DNA from 2 places in the Fusobacterium mortiferum ATCC 9817 genome. Region 2 is predicted to be linked to the other one. Evidence: riboswitches for the same ligand, from Rfam matches in the RefSeq annotation. Region 2 holds a riboswitch; the other holds the start of a gene.
The links. Region 2 has a riboswitch for thiamine pyrophosphate ahead of FMAG_RS05110 (YkoF family thiamine/hydroxymethylpyrimidine-binding protein). Riboswitches for the same ligand answer to the same signal wherever they lie in the genome.
Positions count from the first base shown of each region.

Region 1: another riboswitch for thiamine pyrophosphate. It lies ahead of thiC (phosphomethylpyrimidine synthase ThiC); the one in region 2 lies ahead of FMAG_RS05110 (YkoF family thiamine/hydroxymethylpyrimidine-binding protein).

Region 1 is NZ_GL987994.1:742,575-748,284, reverse strand. Features, by position in the region: gene FMAG_RS13155 (thiazole synthase) at 1-456, opposite strand, end outside; gene thiS (sulfur carrier protein ThiS) at 580-795, opposite strand; gene thiC (phosphomethylpyrimidine synthase ThiC) at 805-2,082, opposite strand; TPP riboswitch at 2,171-2,269, opposite strand; gene FMAG_RS13140 (bifunctional dihydroorotate dehydrogenase B NAD binding subunit/NADPH-dependent glutamate synthase) at 2,336-4,618, opposite strand; gene FMAG_RS13135 (hypothetical protein) at 4,678-5,388, opposite strand; gene FMAG_RS13130 (ParA family protein) at 5,402-5,710, opposite strand, start outside.
Region 2 is NZ_GL987988.1:859,403-865,112, forward strand. Features, by position in the region: gene cysK (cysteine synthase A) at 1-226, opposite strand, end outside; gene hpf (ribosome hibernation-promoting factor, HPF/YfiA family) at 477-1,028, shown strand; gene FMAG_RS05105 (leucyl aminopeptidase) at 1,118-2,530, shown strand; TPP riboswitch at 2,577-2,678, shown strand; gene FMAG_RS05110 (YkoF family thiamine/hydroxymethylpyrimidine-binding protein) at 2,726-3,334, shown strand; gene FMAG_RS05115 (ECF transporter S component) at 3,339-3,923, shown strand; gene FMAG_RS05120 (ABC transporter ATP-binding protein) at 3,925-5,340, shown strand; gene FMAG_RS05125 (energy-coupling factor transporter transmembrane component T family protein) at 5,327-5,710, shown strand, end outside.

The DNA of each region.
Region 1 (5,710 bases), on a different contig from region 2:
AAGTGGCATAACTGCTGCTGCCCCAGCATCTTCTAATCTTTTAGCTGTTATTAAATCAGGCATAATATATGGTAATACTATAAATCCCTCATCAGCTAAAACCTTAGTTGCCTTTATAGTTTCACTATTATCTGGCATAAGATATTTACTATCATTTATTATCTCAATTTTTATAAAATCTCCACATCCAGCTTCTCTAGCTATTCTTGCTATTTTTATAGCTTCCTCTGCTGTTCTAGCCCCTGAAGTATTAGGTAACAATGTTATATGTTTTGGAATATAGTTTAAAATATTCTCCTTTGGATTTTGGAAGTTTATTCTTCTAAGTGCCATTGTTATAATTTGAGAACCACTAGCTTCTAACATAGGAGCTACTAAATTTTTATCAGCAAATTTTCCTGTTCCTGTAAGTAATCTACTACTAAACTCTTTTCCTTTTAAAATAAATTTTTCCATCTTTTCCTCCAATTATATTGTTAGTATTTTTTACTAGCAACTCATTCTCTCTTTATAATTTAATAAATTTCTCTTTTTATCCTTAAATTTTCACAAATTTGTCCTATATTATCAATTATAAAACTATCCTCCAGAAACGAAAGATAAAACTTCTAGATGATAATCTTCAGCTATTTTTTCTGTTTTCCAGTTATTTTTTTTCACTATTTCATCATTTACTAGAACAACAGCTCCAGATAAATCTATATTCCATTTTACTGATAATTCATTAAGTAACTCTTCCACAGTGATATTATCTTTTGAAATCTCATATTTTTCCCCATTTAAAATAATATTCATATTATCACCTTAATCTAAAATTTCGTTACATCTCTTCATTGGGCATAGATCTCCACACATTGTACAAACCTCTTCTTCAATAGGTTTTGAAGATTTTCTATACTCTTTTGCTTTTTCTGGGTCTAGACACTCTTCAAACATTCCATTCCAGTTTAACTCCCCTCTATGTTTACTCATTCTATTATCCCAATCTCTAGCTCCTTTTATTCCCTTAGCTATATCTGCTGCATGTCCAGCTATTCTTGAAGCCATAATTCCCTCTTTCATATCTTCTAAAGTTGGAAGTCTTAAGTGTTCAGCTGGAGTTACATAACATAGGAAATCTGCTCCATTAGCTGCAGCAATAGCTCCACCAATAGCAGCTGTTATATGGTCATATCCAGGTGCCACATCAGTTACTAATGGTCCAAGTACATAGAAAGGTGCATTATGACAAAGTTTTTTCTCAATTTGCATATTAGTAACTATCTCATGCATAGGGATATGTCCAGGTCCCTCTATCATCACTTGTACATCTTTTTCCCAAGCTCTTTTTGTAAGTTCTCCTAGTATTATCAACTCTTGAATTTGAGGAGCATCAGTTGAGTCAGCTATACTTCCTGGTCTTAATCCATCTCCTAAGCTTAATGTAACATCATATTTTCTACAAATTTCAAGTAATCTATCATAGTGCTCATAGAAAGGATTTTCTTTATCATTTAATATCATCCATTGAAAAAGAATAGAACCTCCTCTACTTACTATCTTTGTAAGTCTTTTATTATTTTTTAATCTATCTACACAAGTTCTATTTAGTCCTGCATGTATAGTTAAGAAATCTATTCCATCTTCACAATGCATCTCTACTACTCTAAACAGATCTTCTACGCTCATATCTTTTATATTTTTTCCTAGTTTTGCTACTGCATCATACATAGGAACAGTTCCTAACATAACTGTCGACTTTTCTACTAGCTCTTTTCTAAATTTTTGTGTATCTCCAAAAGTACTCAAATCCATTATAGCATCTGCTCCATACTCAATAGCTTTTTGTACCTTTACCATCTCCCCACAGTAATCACAACAATCTTCTGATACCCCTAGATTTACATTTACTTTTGTTCTTGTCCCCTCTCCTACTGCTCTTGGATATATATTTTTATGGTTTTTATTTGCTGGAATTACTATGCTCCCTTTAGCTATCTTTTCCATAAGCTCTTCCTTGCTCATTTGCTCATCTCTAGCTACTATTTCCATCTCCTTAGTAAATATTCCTTTTTTTGCTGCTTCCATCTGTGTTGAATACATATTTCCTCCTAAATCTTTCTCTAATTTTTCTAATAAAAAAAGCTCTGTACCAATGTACAGAGCTATAATTATACTGATTAATAAAAATCTAGTAAACATATTGCTTCCCTACGCTGGTATTATCCATATCAGGTTCTAAGGGTCAAGATTTCTCTTTCTCAGCCTAACGGCTCCCCTAGCAATCAACTATTCAATTTTTCTATCCTTACAAGCAAATTATATACTTGTAATTTTATTTTGTCAAGATAATTTTTTATTTGTTTTCCGCTTTCTTTCCTCTAAGATATCTATCTATCTCAGCTGCTGCTTTTTTCCCAGCTTCCATAGCTAATATAACAGTAGCTGCTCCTGTTACAGCATCTCCACCAGCAAAAACTCCCTCTCTTGAAGTTTTTCCATTTTCATCTGTCTCGATACCTTTCCATCTAGTAGTTACTAAATCTTTAGTAGTATCAGCAATCAATGGATTTGGAGAAGTTCCCAGTGACATAATGACAGTTTCTCCCTCTAATATAAATTCACTTCCATCTATCACAGAGAATTTTGCTCTTCCACTTTCATCTGGCTCTCCTAATTCCATTCTTACACACTTAACCTCTTTTACCCAACCTTTTTCATCTCCAATTATCTCTATTGGGTTTACTAGAAATTGGAATTTTACTCCCTCTTCTTTAGCATGATGTATCTCTTCACGTCTTGCTGGTAATTCTGCCTCTCCTCTTCTATATAGCACAGTTACATCTGCTCCTAATCTCTTTGCTGTTCTAGCTGCATCCATAGCTACGTTTCCTCCACCTACAACAAAGACTCTCTTTCCTATTTTTATAGGAGTAGCACAATCCTTTCTATTAGCTTTCATTAAGTTTACTCTTGTTAAAAACTCATTAGCTGAAATTACTCCATTATAATTTTCTCCTGGAATATTCATAAATCTCGGAAGTCCTGCTCCACTTCCTATAAATACAGCAGAATATCCCTTTTTATCTAACAAATCATCCACAGTAAAAGTTCTTCCTACAAAAGTATCAGTATGTACCTTTACTCCTAAAGAGTATAATTTCTCTATCTCTTTATCTACTACTTCTTCTTTTGGAAGTCTAAACTCTGGAATACCATAACTCAATACACCACCAAGTTTATGTAATGCTTCATATATAGTTACATCATAACCAAGCTTTGCTAAATCTCCAGCAGCTGTAAGTCCAGCAGGTCCTCCACCAATTATAGCTACCTTTTCCTCTCTTTTCTCCTCTACTTCTACCTTTGTATTATTTCTAATAGCCCAATCTCCTACAAATCTCTCTAGTTTTCCAATAGATACAGGCTCCCCTTTTATTCCTAAAATACACTTTCCTTCACATTGAGTTTCTTGAGGGCACACTCTTCCACATATAGCTGGTAGATTAGAGTATTTTGAAATTACTTTACTAGCTCCCTCTATATCCCCTCTCTTTATCTCTTGAATAAAAGCTGGTATATCTATTGATACTGGACATTCTTTTACACATAGTGGATTTTTACAATTCAGACATCTTTGTGCTTCTTTTTGTGCTTCTTCAAGATTATATCCATAGCACACTTCATAGAAATTTTTATTTCTCTTATCTGGGTCTTGCTCTCTTACAGGAACCCTTCCTTTTATTTCAGATAAGTCACTATGCATAGGACAAGAATCATTATGATGTGTCTCTCCATCTTCTATCTCAAGAATATTTCTTCCCTCTGTAGTTTTATACATCATCTGTCTTCTCATTGCTTCATCATAGTCTACCTTATCTCCATCAAACTCTGGTCCATCTACACAAGCAAATTTTACCTTACCATCTATTGTAACTCTACAAGCTCCACACATTCCTGTTCCATCTACCATAAGTGGGTTTAAGCTTACTGTATTTGGCAGATTATACTCTCTACATTTCATAGAGGCAAATTTCATCATTATCATAGGTCCAATTACAATAGCATGGTCATATTTTTTATTTTCTTCTTTTATTAGTCTATCTATTACATCAGTTACTCTTCCGTGTATTCCATAGCTTCCATCATCAGTACAGATATAGAGATTATTTGCTACCTCTTTCATCTCTTCTTCTAATATTAATATATCTTTGCTTCTAGCTCCAACTATTACATCTGCTTCTATTCCATTTTCCTTAAACCATTTTACTTGTGGATAGATAGGGGCTGTACCTACTCCTCCAGCAACAAATAGATATTTTTTTATTTTTAATTCTTCTAATGGTATATGTAAAAATTCACTTGGTTGTCCCAATGGACCTACTACATCTTGAAAATACTCTCCCTCATTGTAGCTTGCCATCTTTTTTGTTCCCTCTCCAACTACTTGGAAAACTATTGCTACACTTCCTACCTCTCTGTCATAATCACAAATAGTAAGTGGTATTCTCTCCCCTTTTTCATCAGTTTTTACAATCAAAAATTGTCCTGGCTTTGCTCCATTTGCTAAATCTTTTGCCTCAACATCCATATAACAAATCTCTTTAGTTAACCATTTTTTCTTTAAAATTTTATACATAAGTACACTCCTTTTTCCAGTATATATTTTTATATAGTGATTTTATATTATCCTTTATTTTACCCCAATAACTTCTCAATTTCAAATAAAAGTTTATCTAATTTCTCTTTTCTTTTTTCATCTAACTCATCATATCTATTATTTATTCTTCTATATAAGCTATCTAGTCTATCAATGTTATAACTTGAAATCTCTATACTATTTTTCTCTTTTACTTCAATAGCTTCATTGCTCTTCTTCAGCATATCTAACATCTTTTTATATGTCAAATTTTCACTATTTTTCTCTAGTTCTGGCAATACTGAATCCTGTTCCTTATACAGTTGCTCTATACTTCTCACTGGCAGTATGGCTATTATTTGTTTTACTACATCAGCTTTACTTTTCTTAAATAACTCATATCTCTTTCTAAGTCTTAGAGCTGTATCTTTTTTATATCCATTAAACTCTAAATATTTTAAATATAATCCATCAGGACTTCCTTTTCTTCCAAGCTCTTCAAAAACTTCTGTAAGATTTTTACCAAGCATAATGATATTATTTCCTTGAATTTTTAACATCTCTAAGGATTTATTTTTCAAATATTCTATTAATTCTACATCATTAGTAAAATCTCCAAACACAGAATCTTCTATTACAAAAATCTCTTTAATATCTTTTTTACTATTCTTTTCATTTACTATAATCGGCTTCTCTTCTTTTTCTACACTCTCTTTTGTCTTCTTCCTTTTTGCCATCATAGCTTGAAATCTTTCTTCTGCTGTACTCATTTTTCCTCCTGCTCTACATCTCCATTATTATATCTAGCAAACTATTTTGTGCTTCCTCTACAGATTTTGCCTTGCTCTCCCATACAGTTTTACCTTTTTTCACAAGACTTTCTATAAGTGAAGTTTCTTTAATTGGCTCTGGGAATAATACATCTGTATCTTCTAACATCATCTTTAATTTATTTAAAATATCTTTTTGTGTAACAGTTGGTCTATATAAATTTACTAATATAGCATGTATCTTCTCTACTCCTGCCTCTTCTATTACATTGATTACCCCTTTTAATGTAGGAATATCACAGAAAGCTGGTATTATTATTTT
Region 2 (5,710 bases):
AGATTCCAGTATTTCCACTAGTAGCTTCCATTATAGTAGTACTATCTTTTATTATTCCTTTTTTCTCTGCATCCTCTATCATTTCTAAAACAATTCTATCTTTTGTACTTCTACTAGGATTATAACCTTCTAGTTTAAGAAAAATATTATTTCCATATGTATTTAAATTATTTATTTTTAACATTGGGGTATTACCAATTAAATCTAAAATAGAATTTTTTATCATAAATTTTCCTCCTAAAATTTTATAATAAGATTTTAAAATAAATTATTAGAAAAATGAAGAACTCAAAATTATAAAAATAATATTCATAAAAAATGGAAGTAATTTAATAAAATCTAGGAATTAATAAAAAAAATAACTCAATTAAAAAGAACTAAAAAAATAAAAAATTTTTAAATAAAAAAAAGGAAATTGGCAATTTGTGGAGTATAATAAAGTAACAAAACAAAAGATACAACAAGGAAGTGGTATTATGAAAATGACTATCCATGGAAAACAATTAGTTATAACAGATGCAATCAAAAATTACGCGGAGACTAAATTAGGAAGGGTTGAAAAGTATCACGACGGTATAATAGAACTAGCTATTAATTTATCAGCGGTAAAATTAAAAACTGGTAATTATCATACAGCAGAAGTTTTAGCTTATCTAGGTGGAAGTACAGTAAAAGCTTCTTGTACAGATGCAGACTTATATGCAGCTATAGATGGAGTTTCAGACGTATTAGAAGGTCAATTAAAGAAACATAAAGATAAAATAAGAACTGCTGTTCAATCAAGAGAACCAATGATTAGAAAAGTAAAATATGACCCAGAAACAAATACAGTTGAGAAAGAAGCAGCTGTAAATGTTGTAAAGGTATATTTACCTCCTAAACCAATGGACGTAGAGGAAGCAATACTTCAACTAGAAATTTTAAATAGAGCATTCTTCCCATTTACAAATGCAGAAACAGGAGAAATGAACATAGTTTATAAGAGAAAAGATGGAGACTATGGACATATAGAACCTTCAAAAAGATAAGTTAAATTTGAAAATTTAATAAAAAAAGGCTACCATATTGGTAGCCTTTTTGATATAATAGAGAAAAATAGTATTTAAAGGAGTGAGATATGAAAGTAGTAGATAAATTAGAAAAATTTTATGATAGAAATCTTATTTTAGTAGTAGAGGGAGAAACTAATTATTGTGAATATATGTCAGAGTCTGAGAAAGAACTAGTTGAAAGATTAAAAGAGAGAAATAATTTTACTGGTAAAAAAGGAGAGGTGCTATCATTAAATTTTATTCAAAATGATAGATTAATCTCTATGGATATTTTAGGATTTGGTAAAAAAGAGGAGATTAGTGATAATCTTTTTAGAGAGGTAATATTTAAATATCTTTCAGATAAAAAAGGAAGTATACTAATCTCTACAAATACAAAAGAATTGGTTAAAGTGGAGATTCTTTGTGAAATAGTAGGAAATATCAACTACTCTTTTGATGAGTTTAAGGAGAAAAAATCTGAAAAATTAGATGTAGAGTTTTTTAATATTGAACTTACTAACTTAGAAGAGAGTCTAATTTTAAATGAGGCTACTGATGTAATTAGAAACTTAGTAGATTTACCAGCAAATATAATCAATCCAATAACTTTAGCTGAAAGAACAGTTGAATTAGGAAAAGAGTTTGGATTTGAGGTTGAAGTACTAGATGATAATAAGATACAAGAGTTAGGAATGAATTTATTATATAGTGTAGGAAAAGCCTCTGTTACAAAACCAAGACTTATAGTCATGAGATATTTTGGTGATAGAGATTCTAAAGATATAATGGGATTAGTAGGAAAAGGACTTACATATGATACTGGAGGGCTTTGTATAAAGCCGGCTGATTCTATGATGAATATGAAAGATGATATGACAGGAGGAGCTACAGTAATAGGGGCTATGTGTGCTATCGCTAAAAATAGACTTAAGAAAAATGTAGTGGCTGTTGTTCCAGCTTGTGAAAATGCTATCAATGGGAATTCATATAGACCAGGAGATATTATAAAATCTATGAATGGGAAGTATGTGGAAATAATAAATACTGATGCAGAAGGTAGACTTGCATTAGCAGATGCTATAACATATATAGTAAGAAATGAAAAAGTATCAGAGATAATAGATGTAGCTACCCTTACAGGAGCTATGATGGTAGCTTTAGGTACTTTTACTACAGGGGTATTCTCTAATAGAGATGAAGTTTACTCTCTTTTAGAAAAATCTTGTAGTAAATATGGAGAGAGAATTTGGAGAATGCCATTAGATGAAGAGTTTGCTGAGGATTTAAAATCTGATGTAGCAGACTTAAAACATATGGGAGCTAGATGGGGAGGTGCTATATCAGCAGCAAAATTTTTAGAAATATTTGCTGAAGGAACACCTTGGACACATATGGATATAGCTGGAACAGCTTATAATAATTCAAGTAAATGGTATAAAAAGGGAGCTTCTGGAGTTCATGTAAGAGGACTTTATGAGTATTGCAAAAATAGATAAAAAAATTATAGACAAAACGAATATTAAGTGATATATTATATTTTGTTAATAATAACTGGGGAGCCTTTTGGCTGAGAATGAGTAAAACTCTAAACCCATTGAACTTGATTTGGTTAATACCAACGAAAGGAGTAGTTATAACTAAGATATTAATTTATAATTCCTCCTTTTGTAATTTAAAAGGAGGATTTTTTTATGGGATTGAAAGATTGTTTATGGTGTATTGGAGGTGCTAGCAAGGGAGTATCTGGAGCTAGATTTTCATTATACCCAATGAGTGACAACTTTGTTGAGATTATTTTAGGGGGACTTGAAAAAACAGATACAAGTAAAGTTTGGAAACAAACAGATAAATTGAGTACTTGTGTAAGAGGAAAAAGAGTGCATGTTTTTGATGTAGTAAAAGGGCTTTTTGTAAATGCTTACAGAGAAGATGTACATATGGCTTTAGAAGCTACTTTTTCTAAAGGGTGTCCTGGAGATACTGATGCTGATTCATTTATGGAAGTAGACGATGAAAAGGTAAATGAGAAAAATATTAGAGATAAAAAATTTGATGTAGTTAGTAAAATTTCTTTCTATCCAATGGGAGAAGAGGATTATATGGAACATATAGCAAAAATTGTTATGACAGCTAAAGAGAGAGGAGTTTTTGCTAGAAGCTCTCACTATGTTTCTATATTAGAGGGAGATGTACACAATGTTTTTGATGTATTAGAGGAGATTTTCAAATATGGAGAGGAAAATCTATCTCACTATATTTTACAAGTAACTATTTCTGTAAATAGTCCAACAAAGGAGTAAGAGTATGTTTAATTGGAAATTAAAAGATGTAATAATGGTTTGTATTTTTTCAGTGGTATTTTCATTTATCTATCTATGGGCTGTATATTTAGCTAATTTTATGGCGACACTATTAGCACCATTTGGATTAGCTCCATATGCCTATGAGATAGTTTTTGGTGTGTGGTTTATGGCTTCTACATTTGTTCCATATATTATTCAAAGAGCTGGAGTAGCTACAATTTCAGAAGTTTTATCTGCTGTAATAGAGGTAATTATGGGAAATATGTTTGGACCAATAGTTATTTTATCTGGAATAATTCAAGGAATGGGACCAGAGCTTGTTTTTGCAAGAAAAGGTTATAGAGATTTCTCTATGAAAAATATGTGTATAGCTGCTGTAGCTGCCTGTGTATTTAGTTTTATATGGGGATTTGTAAGAGGAGGATATGTAAAATTTACTCCTATGTATATTTTAGGAATGTTTATTGTAAGAGTGATTAGTTCTATATTCTTTGCTGGTATTATCTCTAAATTATTAGCTGAAAAATTAGCAAAAACTGGGGCTTTAAGTAGTTATAGATTAGGGCAAGACGAGATAGAGGAGTAAGATGGAAAAGTTAGTTTGTAAAAATATAACTTTTAAATATTCAGAAAAATCAAAAAGAGAGATAGTTAAAAATTTCTCTCTTTCTTTTAATTCTGGAGAAATTTATCTAATTACTGGTTTTTCTGGCTGTGGAAAATCTACACTTGCTTATATACTAGCTGGACTTTATCCAGAACATAAGGGAGTATTAGTAGAGGGAGATATTATTTTAGATGGCAAAGAGATAGAAAAATATTCTACACAGGATAGAGCTAAAAAGATAGGTATGATGTTTCAAAATACAGATACACAATTTTGTATGGAAAGTGTAAAGGAAGAGGTAATCTTTACCTTAGAAAATATTAATTATCCTGTGGAAGAGATGGATAAAAAGGTAGATGAAGTATTAGAGAAGTGTGGAATATTATATCTAAAAGATAGAGAGATAAGTACTCTTTCAGGTGGAGAAAAGCAAAAAGTTGCATTAGCTACTATTTTAGCTTTAGAATCAGAGATTATAATATTAGATGAACCTTTTGCAAATGTAGATATATTTTCAGCCCAAGAGATAATAGATATTCTTTTAGAATTAAATGGAAAAAAAGAGACTACTCTTATAATTATAGACCATAGATTATCCCTTTGGAAAAAAGTAAATTATAATTTAATTACTTTAGATAGAGGGTGTAAAATTTCAGATGAAAATTTAAATATATATTTGGAAGATAGAGAAATTTCAGATAAAAAAAGATATATAGATGATGAAATAGGAGATAATATATTTGAGATTAAGGACTTAGAGTTAGGTTATGGAAAAAATATTTTAGCTGAAAAACTTTCATTTAAGATATCAAAGGGAAAAATAACTTCAATAATAGGTAAGAGTGGAGCTGGAAAAAGTTCTCTTTTAAATCTTTTAGTTGGAATTGTAAAATATAAAAAGGGAAGTATACTGTTTGAAGGTAGGGAGTTTAAAAAATTAAAGGATAGAGAGTTATTACAGGAGATAGGAATAGTTTTTCAAAATCCTCAAAACCAATTTATAACCTATAAAGTAATAGATGAACTACTTTTTACTTTAAATAGAGTATACAAAAATCAAAGTGAAAAAAATATAGAGAGAGCTGAAAACTTACTTAGAGAGTTTAATCTTTACGAGTATAAAAATTTTTCTCCTTACTCGTTGAGTCAAGGACAGCAGAGAAAACTAGCTGTTCTTTCAATGTTGTGTGGAAACCAAAAGGTTTTACTTTGTGATGAGCCAACATATGGACAGGATAATAAAACTAGTAGGGAGATTATGGAGTTTCTGTCAAAAAAATCTAAAGAGGGGCTTAGTATAATTTTAGTTTCTCACGATATAAACTTAGTAGTTGAGTATTCAGATTGTATATATGAATTTAAAGATAAGGAGATGAGAAGAGTTGAGTATATCTAAATTAAATCCAGGATATAAAGGGTTGACAATATTTCTAATATCTCTTATTCTCTCTTTTGAATACAACTACTATATTAATTTTTCAATATTTTTGATATCTATTTTACTTATGATAATTTCAAAAGTTAATATAAAAAAACTGTGTATTTCATTTTTACCAGTAATAATTATGGCTCTTGGAATATTTTTTACTGGATATTTTTATGGTAGTGAAGAGGTAAGTACTAATATAAATGATATGACAAAAATTGTTGTAACTATGGAAAATAGTGAAAGTGGTTTACAGCTTTCTGCAAGAGTATTAGCTTACGCAGGATTGGGATTTTTATTTGTTTATACCACTAATCCAAGACATTTTATATTGAGCCTT